Regions from separate parts of the Streptomyces sp. NPDC041784 genome, predicted to be linked through region 4. Evidence: riboswitches for the same ligand, from Rfam matches in the RefSeq annotation. Region 4 holds a riboswitch; each other region holds the start of a gene.
What was found. A riboswitch is a leader RNA that binds a small molecule or an ion and turns the genes downstream of it on or off. The one in region 4 is predicted to bind cyclic di-AMP.

Region 1 (4,405 bases), on a different contig from region 4:
GTCGGGCTGCTGACCGTGGCGAACGTCTTCATCGCGGTCCTGTGGACCTGACGGACACGCGCGCCTCGGCCACCGCCGCGACGGCGACCGCCAGCCACGCCGCCGCGGCGACCCACAGCAGCACCTCCCCGGGCCCCTCCGGCCACGCGAGGCGGAGGGCGGTGGCGACGGACAGCATCGCCGCCGCCGTCATTCCCATCGGGAAGACCGTCGACCAGCGGCGCACGTCGTAGCGCGGGCGGGGCCACCGGATCTCGGCGGCGAGCAGGACGGCGTACCAGCACAGCGCGAGGACCAGCAGGGCCAAGGTCACCGTGCGCAGTACGTGCCGGTCGTCGGCGTTCCACAGGTACAGCGCCGCGCTGTCGGCCGCGATGAGCTTCGCGCCCGCGAGCGCCGAGATGGCGAGCGCCCCGCCCGCCACCCACTGGTCCCCGACGCCCTCGGCCAGCTGCCGCAGGTCGAACCGGGCCAGCATCAGCCCGTAGAGCGCCAGCCCCAGCCAGAACAGCACCAGCGCGGCGTGCGCGAGCCACGCCGTGGCCTCCGCCTTGGCCAGGGTCGCGGCCAGCACCGCGAGCCCCTGCGTGGCCACACAGCACAGGAAGACCTCCCCGGGCATCCGCCGCGACCAGTGCCCCATGACGTCCAGCAGCAGCACCGGCCACAGCACCACCGACAGCGCCAGCAGCGCCTCGGCCAGGGTCTGCCAGCCGAGGGCCGAGACACGGGTCCCGAGGACGGTCGTGGCGGCCACGGCGGTCAGCCCGGCCGGTGTGCCCGCCTCCGTCAGCCACCGCTCGCGCTCCCGCACCAGCCGGACGGCGAAGTCCGCGGCCAGCCCCACCCAGGCGGCGCCGGCCAGCGCCAGCATGACGCGGGACAGGACCTCGTACTCGGCCAGGTGCAGTCCGACCGACAGGATGCCGGTCGCCATCACGGCGGCCTCGGCCGCCGGGGGACGCTGCGCCCACCAGGCGCGAAGGGAGCGGGCGGGGGAGGGGGAGCCGGGCATGGAGCCGATGCTAGGGAGTGCGCGGCGGCTTGCGCGGGGGCACGCGCGCGGGGGAGGGGAATTACGCGCGGGCGTACGCAGACGAGTGCGGCCCGCGGGTGGTGGTGAGGCGGGTGGCGCGCCCGCACCGGCACGCCCGCACACTCCCGCCGGCACGCCCGCACACCCGTACTGGGCACGCCCGCACCCGCACACCGATCGCAGAGGCACCGGCACACGCGTGTGTGCCGGTGCCTGGCGAACGGCCCACACGCGTGTGCGTGTGCGGTGGTCAGGCCGGTCGGACCACGCTGTGGATCGCCGACTCGCCGTCGTAGTAGATCGACTCCTCGCGCACGTACGCGCCCGGCTTCGGGGCGTGGATCATCATGCCGTTGCCGATGTAGATGCCGACGTGGGTGATGTCGTCGTAGAAGAAGACCAGGTCACCGGGGCGGGCGTCGGCGAGGGAGACGGTGGTGCCGGCGTTCACCTGGTCGTAGGTGGTGCGCGGCAGGGTGACGCCGGCGGCCTTCCAGGCGGCCTGGGTGAGGCCGGAGCAGTCGTAGGAGTCGGGGCCGGTCGCGCCCCAGACGTAGGGCTTGCCGATCTGCGAGCGGGCGAAGGCGAGCGCCTTCTCGGCCTTGGTGGTGTACGAGGCGTCCGTGTCGGACGAGGAGGACGACGAAGACGAGGAGGACGACGAAGAGCCGCCCGTGTCCGTCGAGGACCCGGCGCTCTCCTGCTGGGCGGCCTGCTCGGCCGCCGCCTGCTGCTGCGCCAGCTCCGCCGCCTTGCGCGCGGCCTCCTCCTGCTTCTGCTTCTCGATCGCCGCCAGGCGGGCCTTCTCCGCGGCGGTCAGCTGGGACAGCAGCTCGCGCGCGTCGCCGAGCTTCTTCTGGACGGTCGCCTTGGCGGCCTTCAGGTCGCTCTGCGTGTCGGTCAGCGCCGCCAGGCTCTCGCCGGCCTCCTGGCGCTTCTCCATCGTCGCCGACTGTTCGGTGATGTAGTCGTCGACCATGCCCTTCTGACGGTCGGTCATCCGGCTCATCAGCTGGGTCTGGTCGAAGTAGTCCTGCGGGGAGTCCGCGAGCAGGAAGGTCGCCGTGTCGGGTGCGGAGGCGCCCGTGCGGTACTGGGCGGCGGCGAAGGAACCCAGCTCCTCGCGTGCCTCGTTGAGCTTCTGGGTGCGCTGGGCGACGTCGTCGAGGAGGCCGTCGACGCGCTTGCGCTGCTTGGTCGTCTTCTCCTTGGCGGCGTTGTACTTCTCGGTCGCCGACTCCGCCTGGCGGTAGAGGTCGTCGACCTTCTTCTCGACCTCCTCCAGGCTCGGCTTGTCGTCGTCCGACGGGGCGGCGTTCGCCGACTGGGAGAACAGGGCGACGGACGTGAGGGCGGCGGTGGCGAGAGCGGGCGTGCGTATGCCCGCCACACGTGAACCCGACGAGCGTGGCTTGCGGTGCTGCGACGCCAAGGGAGGCGACTCCTTCCATCGTCCGCCTACCGGGTTAGCTGTCGGGTTCGGGCGGATGGTTCGGAAGGGTTGCCCTACGGCCTGTCCCCCGAAGGGAAGTCGGGCCGATTCACCCCAGAGTCTCGGTGGGTCCCCGGCTCCGGCTGCCGCGAAGGGGGCATGCCGGACTCGGCGGAGGCCGCGCGGCCCGGCGAGGTTCGCCGGTGGGGGTCGTACGGCCTGCCCGGCACGGTAGCCAACTCGTGTGGCCCCTGTGAAGGTTGATGGGTGATATGCCCGATACATTTTCGTGACCTCGGGAAAAGACCGTACGGCTGATCACGGGTTGTGATAATGCCGCCTCGGAAGGTGAGGGGTGCCCCGGAAGGCGAGGGGGCGGGATGTTTCGGGGACGGCGGCCGGTTGTCAGTGGCGCCCCCTAGACTCGGAGAGCGATGAGCAGCCTCTTTGACGACAGCTTCCTGGCGGACCTCCAGGGCCCCCGCGCCCACGAGGAGGAACCCCCGCCGCCGCCCGAGGACGATCACACTCCGGAGCCGCTTCCGGACGATCTGTTCGGCGGGAAGTTCGACGTGCCCCCGGACCGGGACACCCACTACCGCGACGGCGCCCCACGCCCGGCGATCGACGCGGCAGCGCTCCTGGAGGGGCTGAACGAGAACCAGCGTGCGGCCGTCGTCCACGCCGGCACCCCCCTGCTCATCGTCGCCGGCGCCGGCTCCGGCAAGACGCGCGTGCTCACCCACCGCATCGCCCACCTCCTCGCCGAGCGGAACGTCCACCCGGGCCAGATCCTCGCGATCACCTTCACCAACAAGGCCGCGGGCGAGATGAAGGAGCGCGTCGAGCAGCTCGTCGGCCCGCGCGCGAACGCGATGTGGGTGATGACGTTCCACAGCGCGTGCGTACGGATCCTGCGGCGCGAGTCGAAGAGGCTCGGCTTCACGTCCTCCTTCTCGATCTACGACGCCGCCGACTCCAAGCGCCTGATGGCCCTGGTCTGCCGCGACCTGGACCTCGATCCCAAGCGCTTCCCGCCGAAGTCCTTCAGCGCCAAGATCAGCAACCTGAAGAACGAGCTGATCGACGAGGAGGACTTCGCCGCCCAGGCGGGCGACGGCTTCGAGAAGACCCTCGCCCAGGCCTACGCCATGTACCAGTCCCGTCTCCGTGAGGCGAACGCCCTCGACTTCGACGACCTGATCATGACGACGGTCAACCTGCTGCGCGCCTTCCCCGACGTCGCCGACCACTACCGCCGCCGCTTCCGGCACGTCATGGTCGACGAGTACCAGGACACCAACCACGCCCAGTACGCCCTCGTGCGCGAGCTGGTCGGCACCGCCGAGCACCCCGTCGACGTACCGCCCAGCGAGTACGACGTGCCGCCCGCCGAGCTGTGCGTCGTGGGTGACGCCGACCAGTCGATCTACGCCTTCCGGGGCGCGACGATCCGCAACATCCTCCAGTTCGAGGAGGACTACCCGGACGCGACGACGATCCTGCTGGAGCAGAACTACCGCTCCACGCAGACCATCCTCTCCGCCGCCAACGCGGTCATCGAGCGCAACGAGTCCCGCCGCCCCAAGAACCTGTGGACCAACGCGGGCGCGGGCGCGCGCATCACCGGCTACGTCGCCGACACCGAGCACGACGAGGCGCAGTTCGTCGCCGACGAGATAGACCGCCTCACGGACGCGGGCGACGCCAAGGCCGGTGACGTCGCGGTCTTCTACCGCACCAACGCCCAGTCCCGTGTCTTCGAAGAGGTCTTCATCCGCGTCGGCCTGCCCTACAAGGTTGTCGGCGGCGTCCGCTTCTACGAGCGCAAGGAGGTCCGGGACGTCCTGGCCTACCTGCGCGTCCTGGCCAACCCGGAGGACTCGGTCCCGCTGCGCCGCATCCTCAACGTCCCCAAGCGGGGCATCGGCGAGCGC
Region 2 (4,405 bases), on a different contig from region 4:
CGTAGTACTCCGTCATCTCGGCGGCCGAGCGGTCCTTGCCCTCGAACTGGTACTTGCCGTCCTTGTAGAACTCGGACGCGGCGACGTCGAGCGCGAGGGCGATCTGCTCGCCCGGCGCGTAACCGGCTTCCTTGATGGCCTCGAGGATGAGGTCGAGGGCCTCACGGTTGGAGCCGAGGTTCGGGGCGAAGCCGCCCTCGTCGCCGAGGCCGGTGGACAGGCCCTTCGACTTCAGGACCTTCTTGAGGGTGTGGTAGACCTCGGTGCCCCAGCGCAGGGCCTCGGAGAAGGACTCCGCGCCGATCGGGGCGATCATGAACTCCTGGATGTCCACGTTGGAGTCGGCGTGCGAGCCGCCGTTCAGGATGTTCATCATCGGCACCGGCAGCAGGTGCGCGTTGGGGCCGCCCAGGTAGCGGAAGAGCGGGAGGTCGCTGGCCTCGGAGGCGGCGTGGGCGACGGCGAGGGAGACGCCGAGGATGGCGTTGGCGCCGAGCGAGCCCTTGTTGTCGGTGGCGTCCAGGTCGAACATGGCCTGGTCGATCAGGCGCTGCTCGGTGGCGTCGTAGCCGACCAGCTCCGGGCCGATCTGCTCGATGACGGCGAGGACGGCCTTCTCGACACCCTTGCCCTGGTAGCGGTTCGGGTCACCGTCGCGGAGCTCGATGGCCTCGAAGGCGCCCGTCGAGGCACCGGAGGGAACGGCGGCACGACCCGTGCTGCCGTCGTCGAGGCCGACCTCGACCTCGACGGTGGGGTTGCCTCGCGAGTCGAGGATTTCCCGGGCTACGACGACGTCGATGGACGGCACGAGCATCTCCTTCTTGGGATGTGACGCTGGTTGTGCGGGGCCGCGTGGGCCTTGCGACTAGAGCCTAACCGTCTTCGGGGCCTCGGCAGCCGACCGACCGCCCCGTGGACAGAGAGACCGTACCTATTGTTTCCGTCCGGAACAAAGGGCGGGTGGCGCGGAGGCGAAGTTACGGGGCAGAAAAAACCCCGCCCCGGTGCGTACGGGGGAACACGCACCGGAGCGGGGGCCCGTGGGGACGGGGGTGACCCTCACGAGGTCTTCAGTGTGCGGGACCCGCTTGTGGGGAAGCTGTGGTCCCGCTGGGGGCCGGGTGTCACTGGGGGACGACGACCCGGCCGGGGGGTCACTTCAGGTGCAGCTGCTGGCCCGGGTAGATCAGGTCGGCGTCCTGGACGACGTCCTTGTTCAGCTCGAACAGCTTCTGCCAGCCGCCCTTGACCTTGCGCTTCTCGGCGATGGTGCTGAGGGTGTCACCCTTGACGACCTTGTACTCGCCGTCGCCCTTCTTGACCTTCTTGCCGGTCGGGGTGGTGACGGTCTTGGTGCTCTGCTCGCTCTTGGTGGCGGCCGGGCGCTCGGCGGAGCGGGAGGCGGTCTGCTGCTCGGTGGAGCGGGAGGCGGCGCTGTCCGAGGAGGACGAGGAGGGGCTGCCGGAGCCGGTCGAGGCGCTGCCACCGCTGTACGGCGTGCTCGACAGGCTTACGCCGCAGACCGGCCAGGCACCCTTGCCCTGGCCCGCGAGGACCTTCTCGGCGACGGTGATCTGCTGCGCCTTGGAGGCCAGGTCGGCGCGGGAGGCGTAGGCGGTGCCGCCGTACGCGGCCCAGGTGGAGGCGGAGAACTGAAGGCCGCCGTAGTAGCCGTTGCCGGTGTTGATGGACCAGTTGCCGCCGGACTCGCACTGGGCGACCGCGTCCCACTCGGAGGCGGTGGCGGCGGAGGCGTTGCCGGCCGCCATCAGCGGGGCGGCGATGGCGACACCGGTGACGCCCGCCAGAGCGGCGACGCGGGTGGTCCTGGACGGACGGCGGTGCTTGCCCTTACCGGAAAACAGCATGGTGGATCCCCTCACCGACGCCTGCGAGGTGAGCTGTCGGGTTCGGGCCGGTTGAGTTGCCCGGCCGCGCACCTTGCGGCGCACGGCTTCACCCCAAGCCGGATCCAGCGTCAACCGCTGCGCCCGGCACTTACCTTGGGTCCCCCGCTCCTGCCTACGGCGCTTGACGCGACGACTGTTCCCGGACTGCCACTGGCAGGATTCGGCGTTGCGACGGCCGGGGCTCGGATTGCCGAGCGGTCCCGACCGTAGACACGCGATCGGCGGAATTCCAAAGACGATCAGGGCTTCTGAGACTCATCCCACACTTTCACCAAACCGGACATTCGGCGCGAAGTGTGACGTGAACTCCCGGTGTTTTTCTGGGCGTTCCCGCCCTATTGAACCCCTGTGTCCAGCGTCTGACCGGGGGTGATGTCGCTCGGGTCGGCACCGATGAGGTCCCGGTTCTCGGCGTAGAGGGCGCGCCATCCGCCGTCGAGGCCAAGGGAGTCGGCGATGGAGACGAGGGAGTCGCCCTCCAGGACCGTGTAGACGGAGGCGGCATGCCGGCCGGAGGACGCGGTCGTGGTGTTGTCGATCAGGGCCTCGTCGGCGGTGGTGCCGCGGTGGCGGCCGGAGCCGAGGGAGCCGGTGTCGACGAGGTCCCAAGAACCGACGTCCTGCACCGACTTGTCCGACTCGTCCGCTTCGGGGGTTGCCGTGGGCGAGCTGTCGTCCGCCTGTGCGTCCCCCGGCTTCGCGGAGCCGTCGGAGGCCGCCGAGTCGCCCTCGGCAGCGGAGGAGGAAGAGGACGAAGGGGACGAACTCGGCGAATCCTTCGAGGAATCAGCGGACGAGTCCGCATCGGAGTCACCGGTGTCACCGGTGTCACCGGACGTACCGGAGCTGTCGGACTTACCGGACTTGTCGGAGTTCGAGGAGTTGGACGACCCCTTGGACAGGTCGGACAAACCGGAGGAACCGGATGAGTCGTCAGCCACGCCGGTGTCCACGTCGAGCGCGCCCGACTCCTCGGTCAGCCCGGACGTCAGCCCGCAGGTGCCCCACGCGCCGACCCCCTCGGCCGCGAGGAGCTCCTGCGCGACGGCGATCTGCTGGTTACGGCTGGCCAGGTCGGGGCTGTCGGCGTAGTCGAGTCCGCCGTACGTCTCCCAGTCGTCCTGGGTGAGGCTCAGGCCGCCGTACTCGCCGTCGCCCTTGTCGGCGCTCCAGGAGCCGCCGGTCTCGCACTGCGCCACCTTGTCCCACACCGTGCCGTCGGCCGCGCTCGCTCCGGAGGCGCCGAGCAGCGGGATGGCGATGGCGGAGCCGGTCACGCCCGCGGCCACGAGGAGGGCCGGAGCCTGACGGGGGCGACGGTGACGACCGTTCCCGGAGAGCATGCGGGGGCCTTTCTCTGGACAGCACTGACCGGCGCGGCGGCGGTGCGGATGCAATCGCATGGGCCGCGCTGACGAGTGAACGTATCGGCAGACGATCACTTGTCACAAGTTAATGCCGCGCAGATCACGTGAAGATCACAGACGTGAGAGTCGGTCACCTTCGCTTCGCCGGACCGTCACACTCCGGTTGACGTGCGGTCAGTCACCGAGCGGACATCGCTCCGTCACGCACCGGCGTGAACTCGACCGGCAGGGTGCGCAGTCCGCGCATGATGAGCCCGCCGCGCCACCTCAAGTCGGACGGATCCACAGCGAGTCGGAGGTCCGGAAGCCGGGTGAGGAGGGTGGCCAGGGCGGTCTGGCCCTCCAGCCGGGCCAGCGGGGCGCCGAGGCAGTAGTGGATGCCGTGGCCGTAGCCGAGGTGCTGGTTGTCGCGGCGGGAGAGATCGAGTGTGTCGGGGTCGGTGAACCGGGCCGGATCGCGATCGGCGGCGGCGAGGACGACGAGGACGGGGTCGCCGGCGGCGATGTCCTCGCCGCCGAGGGTGAGGGGCTCGGTGGCGAAGCGCCAGGTGGCCAGTTCGACGGGGCCGTCGTAGCGCAGGAGTTCCTCGACGCCGGTCTCCAGAAGGGTGCGGTCGGGTGTGGCCAGGGAGTCCTGGAGGCGGCGGCGCTGCTCGGGGTGGGTGAGGAGGGCGTAGGTGCCGTTGCCGATGAGGTTGACGGTGGTCTCGAAGCCGGCGAACAGCAGGATGAAGGCCATCGCCGCGGCCTCGTTCTCGGTGAGGTGCTCGCCGTGGTCGGAGGCGCGGATGAGACCGGAGATGAGGTCCTCGCCGGTGCCCGGCTCGGCGGGCAGGGCCTCGCGCTTGCGGTGGATCAGCTCGGCGAGATAGCCGCGCATCTTCTTCACGGACCGTGCGACCCCGCCCCGGGGCCCGCCCCCGTGCCGGATCATCATGCCCGCCCAGTCCCGGAAGTCGTCCTGGTCCTCGCGGGGGACACCGAGCAGGTCGCAGATGGCGTAGATGGGGAGCGGGAAGGCGAAGTCGTGGATGAGGTCGGCGCCGCCCTCCCGGGCGAACCGGTCGATGAGCTGGTCGGTCAGCTCCTGCACCCGGGGCGCGAACTCGGCGACCCGGCGGGGTG
Region 3 (4,405 bases), on a different contig from region 4:
ATGCCGCAGACCCGTCATGTTTACGGGAGGTTGCGAAGTCCTCACACGGTCGGCGCGCTCGGTCCCGCCGGAAAAGCGCAGCCGGTGCACGGCCGTCGCGCGCTCGGTGTGCAGCGCCGTGACCGCCCGCGCGCGCTCGCCGTCGCCGCGCGCCACCGCGTCCACGATCGCGCCGTGCTGGGCCCAGGACTCCACCGGGTCGGCCGGGGCGTCCACCGCGTACATCCAAGCGATCTTGTGCCGGAGCTGGGTGAGCATCGAGGTCAGGGCATGGCTTCCGGAGGCCTGGGCGAGCGTCTCGTGGAACCAGCCGCCCAGGGAGCGCAGATCCTCGCTGTTGCCCCTCCTGGCCCGCTCCTGGCCCAGCCGGACCAGTCCGCGCAGCACCTTCAGATGGGCCTCGGTGCGCCGCTGGGCGGCCCGCGCGGCCCCGAGCGGTTCCAGGAGCATGCGCATCTCCAGCAGGTCGGCCGCCTCGTGCTCGGTCGGCTCCGCGACGCACGCGCCCGCGTGCCGCCGCGTGACGACGAAGCCCTCGGCCTCCAGGGTGCGCAGCGCCTCGCGGACAGGGACCCGGGAAACACCGTAGCGGCGGGCGAGAAGTTCCTCGGTGAGGCGGCTGCCGCGCTCGTAGACACCCGCGACGATGTCGTCCCGGATCGCCGTGCACACCGAATGCGCCGGAATACGCATGACCGACCTCCGCCTTAATCCCCGTGAAACGTCGACGATTGACGTGTGTTCCGTGACTCTATTGCAATGAGCCGGAATTTCCGACGGCGGGCCGGAATCCAGGGATATTTTTTGGACAGCGGGGTCCCGAAAACGACGAAAGCCCCGGCCGAGGGGGCCGGGGCTGCACGATCTGTCGCCGTGTGTCGTCAGATGTTCACGCCGTGCGCGCGGAGGTAGGCGACCGGGTCCATGTCCGAGCCGTACTCCGCCGTCGTGCGGGCCTCGAAGTGCAGGTGCGCGCCGGTGACGTTGCCGGTCGCGCCGGACAGGCCGATCTGCTGGCCCGGGGTGACCTGCTGGCCCACCGAGACGCCGATGGACGACAGGTGACCGTACTGGGTGTACGTGCCGTCGTTCATCTTGATGACGACCTGGTTGCCGTACGCCCCGCCCCAGCCGGCCTCCACGACGGTGCCCAGGCCGACCGCGTGCACCGAGGTGCCGCTGGCGGCGTGGAAGTCGACGCCGGTGTGGCTGCCGGAGGACCACAGGGAGCTGCTGGCCTGGTAGCCGGTGGACACGTAGGAGCCGCTGATCGGCAGCACGAACGTGTTGAGGCGCTTGCGCTCGGCCTCGCGGGCGGCACGCACGCGTGCCTCGCGCTCCTCCTCGGCCTTCTTGGCGGCAGCCTCGCGGGCGGCCTCCTCGAAGGCGGCCTCCTTCTGCGCGACGACCTGGTCGTCGATCTGCTCGGCGACGGCCTCGCCGGCGGTGACGACGGGGATCAGCCCGGTCTGTTCGGGGGTGGGCTCCGCGGCGAAGGCCGGGGAGGAGGCAACGGTGGCCATGACACCGGTGGTGGTGAGCGCCGCCACACCCGCCGCGCGGGCGGTGGTGCGCTGCATCCGGCTGGGACGACGGTGCTTCCCGGTGGCGCAGGTGAACGCCATGAAGTTGAGCGGTCCTTTCCTTCCTTCTCGCCTACCGGGTTAGCTGACGGGTTCGGAGCAGGAAGGTCTCCTACGGGCCCCCTCGCGTTCGCGCGGGCGTCCGATTCACCCCAGGGACTGCACAGAGTGGGTCCCCGGCTCCCCTGGCTCGCGCCGTACGGGGACTCGGCGATGACTGTCCGGTGCCGCGGATGCGGCGCACTGCCCGACGAACAGCCCGCATGACGCTATGCGCCGCCGCTTTCAATCCTCAAACGGATCACGGTTTTTGTAGCGCACGCCACAGGCCAGACAGGCAGCCTCCGCATCAATTCGGACATCTGAGGGCCCTGGTGACCTCTCCGTCCCCCAGGGCCCCCACACGCGTGTGCCGTTGTGCGCGGCTACTCGGCGGAGACGACCTTCACCTCGCCGATCCCGAGGGCCTCCACGGCCTCCTTGATCTGGGAGGCGTCGCCCACGAGGACGGTCACCAGGCGGTCCACCGGGAAGGCGCTCACGGCGGCCGCGGTGGCCTCCACGGTGCCGGTCGCGGCCAACTGCTGGTAGAGCGTGGCCTGGTAGTCGTCGGGCAGGTACTGCTCGACCTGGTCGGCGAGCGTGCTCGCGACGGCCGCGGCGGTCTCGTACTTCAGCGGCGCCACTCCGACCAGGTTCTGCACGGCGACGTCGCGTTCGGCGTCGGTGAGCCCCTCGGCGGCGAGGGTGCGCAGCACCTTCCACAGGTCGTCGAGGGCCGGCCCGGTGTTCGGGGTGTCGACGGAGCCGCTGATGGCGAGCATCGCGGCACCCGTGCCGTCCGGGGCGGAGCGCAGGACCTGGCCGAACGCCCGCACGCCGTAGGTGTAGCCCTTCTCCTCGCGCAGGACGCGGTCCAGGCGGGAGGTGAGGGTGCCGCCCAGGCAGTACGTGCCGAGCACCTGTGCCGCCCACACCCGGTCGTGCCGGTCGGCGCCGATCCGGCCGATCAGCAGCTGCGTCTGGACGGCACCCGGGCGGTCCACGATGACGACCCGGCCGGCGTCGTCGGCGGTCACCGGCGGAACGGGCCGCGGCTGGGCCTGAGAGCCCGTCCAGGCGCCCAGGGTGTCGCCCAGCAGCGCCTCCAGGTCGACGCCGGTGAGGTCGCCGACGATCACGGCGGTGCCCGTGGCGGGCCGGACGTGCTTCTCGTAGAAGGCCCGTACGGCGGCGGAGTCGATCTTCTCGACCGTGTCCGCGGTGCCCTGGCGGGGCCGCGACATGCGCACGGTGGCCGGGAACAGCTCCTTGGACAGTTCCTTGGCGGCGCGGCGGGAGGGGTTGGCCAGCTCGTGCGGGATCTCGTCCAGGCGGTTGCGGACGAGGCGCTCGACCTCGCTGTCGGCGAACGCGGGCGCGCGCAGGGCGTCGGCGACCAGGCCGAGCGCCTTCGGCAGACGCGAGGCCGGGACCTCCAGGCTCAGGCGGACACCGGGGTGGTCTGCGTGCGCGTCGAGGGTGGCACCGCAGCGCTCCAGCTCGGCGGCGAACTCCTCGGCGGAGTGCTTGTCGGTGCCCTCGGAGAAGGCCCGCGCCATGATCGTGGCGACGCCGTCCAGACCGTCCGGCTCGGCGTCCAGGGGCGCGTCGAGGATGACCTCGACGGCGACGACCTGCTGGCCGGGGCGGTGGCAGTGCAGCACGGTCAGGCCGTTGTCCAGCGTGCCGCGCTCGGGCGCCGGGAACGCCCACGGCTTGGCCTCGCCCGCGTGGGGCTGCGGGTGGAACTCCATCGCGGCGAGCTCGGTCACTGGGCCGCCTCCTCGTTCTCGTCCTGGTCGGCGGTGGCTTCGGGGGCGGTCGGCTCGTAGACGAGCACCGCGCGGTTGTCGGGGCGCAGGCGGGCCTTGGCGACCTCCCGCACCTCCTCGGGCGTCACCTCCAGCACGCGCTGGACGGCGGTCAGGGCGAGCTGCGGGTCGCCGAACAGGACGGCGAAGCGGCACAGTTCGTCCGCGCGGCCGGCGACCGTGCCGAGCCGGTCCAGCCACTCGCGCTCCAACTGGGCCTGGGCGCGTTCCATTTCCTCGGCCGTCGGGCCCTCCTCGGCGAACCGGGCGAGTTCCTCGTCGATGGCGGCCTCGATGACGGGCACCTCGACGTCCCCGGACGTCTTCACGTCCAGCCAGCCCAGGGAGGGGGCCCCGGAGAGCCGCAGCAGGCCGAAGCCGGCCGCGACGGCCGTACGGTCGCGGCGCACCAGCCGGTTGTACAGGCGGGAGGACTCGCCGCCGCCGAGGGCGGTGAGCGCCAGGTCGGCCGCGTCGCACGCGCGCGTGCCGTCGTGCGGCAGACGGTAGGCGGCCATCAGGGCGCGGGCCGGGACCTCCTCCTCGACGATCTCGCGCAGCTGCTCGCCCATGACCTCGGGGAGCGCGCCGTCGCGCGGGGCGGGCTTGCCGTCGTGGGCGGGGATGGAGCCGAAGTACTTCTCGATCCAGGCGAGCGTGCGCTCCGGGTCGATGTCGCCGACGACCGACAGGACGGCGTTGTTGGGCGCGTAGTACGTGCGGAAGAAGGCGCGCGCGTCCTCCAGCGTCGCCGCGTCCAGGTCGGCCATCGAGCCGATCGGCGTGTGGTGGTAGGGGTGGCCGTCCGGGTAGGCGAGCGCGGTCAGCCGCTCGAACGCGGTGCCGTAGGGGACGTTGTCGTAGCGCTGGCGGCGCTCGTTCTTCACCACGTCGCGCTGGTTCTCCATGGACTCGTCGTCCAGGGCGGCCAGCAGGGAGCCCATGCGGTCGGCCTCCAGCCAGAGGGCG
Region 4 (4,405 bases):
TGACGGCTGGCGCCTGTCCCAGCTGCACGGCCGCTGGGCCGCAGAGTCCCGGCTGGTCCAGGCCCCCCTCACCTACGGTGAGAAGGTCATTGGCAGCCGCCGCGGCCACACCGGGCACCAGCACCTGCCCTGGGTCGCCCTCGACACCGACGCCACCGAGGAGCGCGGCGAGGTCTACGGCTGTGCTCTCGGCTGGTCCGGCTCCTGGCGCATCGCCGTCGCCCAACTCCCGGACGCGCGCGTGCAGATCACCGGCGGCGCCGGCTACGACGACTCCGGCCTGCTGATGCTCGCGACGGGGGAGTCCTTCACCACGCCCCTCTTCGCCGGTCTGTGGAGCGACGGCGGCTTCGGCGGCGCCAGCCGCACCTGGCACGCCTACCAGCGCGAGCAGGTGATCCCGGACGCCGAGCAGGACCGGCCGGTGCTGTTCAACTCCTGGGAGGCCACGTTCTTCGACATCTCCGAGGAGCAGCAGGCCACCTTGGCCCGGCGCGCCGCGGAGATCGGCGTCGAGCTGTTCGTCGTGGACGACGGCTGGTTCGGGGCCCGCACCAGCGACCGTGCCGGACTCGGCGACTGGCACCCCAACCCCGACCGCTTCCCGCACGGCCTGAAGCCGCTCGCCGACCAGGTGCACGCCCTCGGCATGCAGTTCGGCATCTGGGTCGAGCCCGAGATGGTCAACCCGGACAGCGACCTGTACCGGGCCCACCCCGACTGGGTGCAGTTCCAGCCGGGACGAAAGCGGACGGAATTCCGCAATCAGCTCATGTTGAACCTCGCGCGCGAGGACGTCCAGGAGTACCTCTGGGAGCAGCTCGACGGGCTCCTCTCCAGCGCCCCCATCGACTACGTCAAGTGGGACTTCAACCGCTGCTTCACCGACGCGGGCTGGCCGGACGACCCCTACCCGCAGCGCCTGTGGGTCGACCACGTCCGGGCCCTGTACGCCCTCCTGGACCGGCTGCGGGCCGCCCACCCCGGTGTCGCCTTCGAATCCTGCTCGGGCGGCGGCGGCCGCATCGACCTCGGGATCCTGAGCCGCACCGACCAGGTGTGGACCTCCGACAACACCGATCCGCTCGACCGGCTCGACATCCAGCACGGCTTCAGTCAGATCCACCCCGCCCGGGTGATGGCCGCCTGGGTCACCGACAGCCCCAACACCCAGCTCAACGACCGGGTCAGCTCGCTGCGCTTCCGGTTCGTCAGTGCCATGGCCGGGGTGCTCGGCGTCGGCGGGGACCTCTCCGAGTGGAGCACGGAGGAGCTGGCCGAAGCCCGGCGCTGGGTGGATCTCTACAAGGAGATCCGGCCGCTCGTGCAGCACGGCGACCTCTACCGGCTGCGGCCCCCGGCGGGCGGACCGAGTGCCGTGCAGTACGTGCGCGGCGCGGAGACCGTCGTCCTCGCCTGGCTCCAGGCACAGCGGTTCGGCGAGCCCGTTCCGGCGCTGCGGCTGCGCGGCCTGGACCCGACAGCATCGTACGAATGCCGCGAAACGGGCGAAGTGCACCGGGGTGCGGTGCTGCTGCACCACGGGCTGCGGACCGGACTGCGCGGTGACCTTGATGCGGCGGTTATCCGCCTCCGTCGCATCTGAGAGTTCTGTCCGAATTGGATCCTTCATTCCAACTCGCTCTGGAATAAAGGATCCTGGAGAGCTGCCAGTGAGCAGCGTCATACTCGTGACCGTGCGTCGCCCGTCATGTCCACGTAATTCACATGCTTTTCCAGGGGGTTGGGCGGAAAATAACGCTTTCGAAACACGGAGCGTCACCGGGAAAATTCACAGCGGATCAAGAGAAATGGGTTATCGGCACAACCTCTGCTTGTCCCTGTGCGTCGTGGTCGCTTACGTTCCAGACCAATCCGGACGGACGCCTAATCCTGCCGCCGTCCGGGGTCCGCACACTCACCCGTCCACGGCAGGAGCGGGGGACCCACAGGTAGAACCGCCTGTTCCGGTCCCGGAACAGGCTTTGGGGTAAAGCCGCGCCTCGGCGCGGCCGGACATCTCCAGTCCGCACCCGACAGCTCACCTCGCAGGCGCCGGAGAGGAATTCGCCATGCCCGCGAAGGGTAAGCACCGCCGCCCGAAGTCCCAGCGCTTCACCCGGTCCATCGCCGTCGCAGGAACCGGCGGAGCCGCGCTCGCCCTCCCCCTCATGGGGGCCACCGGCGCCCATGCGGCCACCACTCAGTCTGTTTCGGCGTCCACCGCGACCACGGTGTCGACTTCCGTCCCGGCATCGGTTTCCGCCTCGGTTTCCGCGTCGGTTTCGGAAAAGGCCGCGGAATCGGTTCCGGTCGCGCAGAAGTCGGCCGCCAAGGGCGCCGCGACGTACACCGTCCGGTCCGGCGACTACCTCTCGAGGATCGCCGACGAGCAGAACGTCAGCGGCGGCTGGCAGCGGCTGTACCAGGACAACCGTGAGGCCGTCGGCGAGAACCCGTCGCTGATCCACCCGGGCCTGAAGCTGTCGATCGGCAAGAAGGCCACGACCGGCTCCTCGTCGTCCGGTTCGACCGGTTCGGCCGGTTCCTCCTCCTCGTCCTCGAAGTCGTCCAAGTCGTCGACGTCGTCGTCCAAGTCCTCGCAGTCGTCGGAGTCTTCGCGGTCGTCGAAGTCCTCCTCGTCCGCCGGGTCCTCGGACTCGAAGGCGACCACCCAGGCCGCCGGCAACTCCACCGGCACCTCGGCCGGCGCCTCCGCCGGTTTCAGCCTGCCCGTAGCCGGTGCCACCGTCGGTACGCCGTACCGCATGTCGGGCAGCATGTGGTCCAGCGGTTACCACACCGGCGTCGACTTCGTCGTCCCGACCGGCACCTCCCTCAAGGCCGTGGCGGCGGGCACCGTCGTCTCCGCGGGCTGGGGCGGCGCGTACGGCAACCAGGTCGTCATCAAGCTCAACGACGGCTACTACGCGCAGTACGCCCACCTGTCCTCGCTCTCCGTCTCGGCCGGCCAGACCGTGTCGGCGGGCCAGCAGGTCGGCCTCTCCGGTGCCACCGGCAACGTGACCGGCCCGCACCTGCACTTCGAGATCCGCACCACGCCGAACTACGGCTCGGACGTGGACCCGGTCGCCTACCTCCGCTCGCACGGCGTCTCGGTCGGCTGACCCTCCCGCTCCACCCCTGCCTGACACGCCACCGAAGGCCGGACCCCGATCCCCGGGTCCGGCCTTCGGTGTGTCCGCACGGCATCCCTTTTCGCCCCATCGACAGACTGGGCGGGATGGGGGCAGAGTGACCCCCGTCGGAGGGCAAGCGCTTTCTACCGGCTTCGATCAGCCTCTGTCAGCCTTCTGCCTGACTTCTCCCTGCGCCCCCGACCTCGATCACTCTCCCCGAAGGAGCAGACCGACGTGACGACCACGCGCAGAGCATTCGGAGCCCTCGCCGCCGGCGGCGCCCTGGCCGCCCTCGCCCCCGCCGGTGCCGCGAGCGCGATGCCCCGCCACCGCCGGCCGATCGCCCGCGACGACTTCCGCCGCGGGCTCGGGCAGTGGGCCGTGGAGCTGGAGCGGGGCGGGACCGTCACCGCCTCGCGCGGGATGCTGGAGGTCGACGTGCCCGCCGGGGCGACGATCTGGTTCCGGAGGCGACTCGAGGGGCCGTACGCCATCGAGTACACCGCCACCCCCGTCTCCGCGGGCGGGGTCAACGACCGGGTCTCCGACCTCAACAACTTCTGGAACGCCGTGGACGTCCGCTCCCCGGACGACCTCTTCGTCACCCCGCGCGGCGGCGCGCTCGCCGAGTACGACCACCTGAAGGCGTACTACGTCGGCTACGGCGCCAACACCAACACCACGACCCGGATGCGCCGTTACGTCGGCCTGGCGGGGGTGCGTCCGCTGATCCACGACTACACGGAGCCGCTGCTGATCGCCAATGAGCCGAACCGGGTCCGGATCGTCTCCGACGGCTCCACGGTGCGGTGGTGGAACAACGGGCGGCTCGTCTTCGACCACACCGACCAGGAGCCGTACACCGGCGGGCACTTCGCGTTCCGCACCACCTGGAGCCACTTCCGGTTCAGCAGCTTCCGGGTGTGGTCGCTTATTCCCTGATTGGCAAATTCTTTAAGAGTGGCTTATCTCACCGCCCGTCAACCCCTTCCTACGGTCGCGTAGGTCACATTGGAAGGGGAATCATGATCTGCCGTGGCAGACGATTCGAAGAATGACAACAGATCAGTGATCGGGTCGTACGTGGCGGTGGGGGACAGCTTCACCGAGGGCGTCGGCGACCCTGGCCCCGACGGGGCGTTCGTCGGCTGGGCCGACCGGTTCGCGGTACTTCTCGCGGACCGCCGGCCCGAGGGCGACTTCCGATACGCGAACCTGGCCGTGCGCGGCAAGCTGCTCGACCAGATCATGGAGGACCAGCTTCC

Region 1: it holds a riboswitch for cyclic di-AMP, as region 4 does, so the genes downstream of both, ACZ6D7_RS28315 (C40 family peptidase) here and ACZ6D7_RS08735 (M23 family metallopeptidase) in region 4, are expected to answer to the same signal.
Region 2: it holds a riboswitch for cyclic di-AMP, as region 4 does, so the genes downstream of both, ACZ6D7_RS12685 (transglycosylase family protein) here and ACZ6D7_RS08735 (M23 family metallopeptidase) in region 4, are expected to answer to the same signal.
Region 3: it holds a riboswitch for cyclic di-AMP, as region 4 does, so the genes downstream of both, ACZ6D7_RS28070 (M23 family metallopeptidase) here and ACZ6D7_RS08735 (M23 family metallopeptidase) in region 4, are expected to answer to the same signal.

The regions. Positions count from the first base shown of each region.
Region 1 covers NZ_JBVJAB010000014.1:127,678-132,082, forward strand. Annotated here, with positions in the region: gene ACZ6D7_RS28305 (hypothetical protein) at 1-51, shown strand, start outside; gene ACZ6D7_RS28310 (tellurite resistance/C4-dicarboxylate transporter family protein) at 29-1,015, opposite strand; gene ACZ6D7_RS28315 (C40 family peptidase) at 1,287-2,468, opposite strand; cyclic di-AMP (ydaO/yuaA leader) riboswitch at 2,476-2,629, opposite strand; gene pcrA (DNA helicase PcrA) at 2,903-4,405, shown strand, end outside.
Region 2 covers NZ_JBVJAB010000005.1:95,391-99,795, forward strand. Annotated here, with positions in the region: gene eno (phosphopyruvate hydratase) at 1-817, opposite strand, end outside; gene ACZ6D7_RS12685 (transglycosylase family protein) at 1,158-1,871, opposite strand; cyclic di-AMP (ydaO/yuaA leader) riboswitch at 1,875-2,043, opposite strand; gene ACZ6D7_RS12690 (transglycosylase family protein) at 2,249-3,256, opposite strand; gene ACZ6D7_RS12695 (cytochrome P450 family protein) at 3,459-4,405, opposite strand, start outside.
Region 3 covers NZ_JBVJAB010000014.1:67,944-72,348, forward strand. Annotated here, with positions in the region: gene ACZ6D7_RS28065 (GntR family transcriptional regulator) at 1-693, opposite strand, end outside; gene ACZ6D7_RS28070 (M23 family metallopeptidase) at 882-1,625, opposite strand; cyclic di-AMP (ydaO/yuaA leader) riboswitch at 1,640-1,806, opposite strand; gene ACZ6D7_RS28075 (M16 family metallopeptidase) at 2,009-3,397, opposite strand; gene ACZ6D7_RS28080 (M16 family metallopeptidase) at 3,394-4,405, opposite strand, start outside.
Region 4 covers NZ_JBVJAB010000003.1:451,398-455,802, forward strand. Annotated here, with positions in the region: gene ACZ6D7_RS08730 (alpha-galactosidase) at 1-1,606, shown strand, start outside; cyclic di-AMP (ydaO/yuaA leader) riboswitch at 1,910-2,068, shown strand; gene ACZ6D7_RS08735 (M23 family metallopeptidase) at 2,073-3,128, shown strand; gene ACZ6D7_RS08740 (DUF6250 domain-containing protein) at 3,375-4,082, shown strand; gene ACZ6D7_RS08745 (SGNH/GDSL hydrolase family protein) at 4,209-4,405, shown strand, end outside.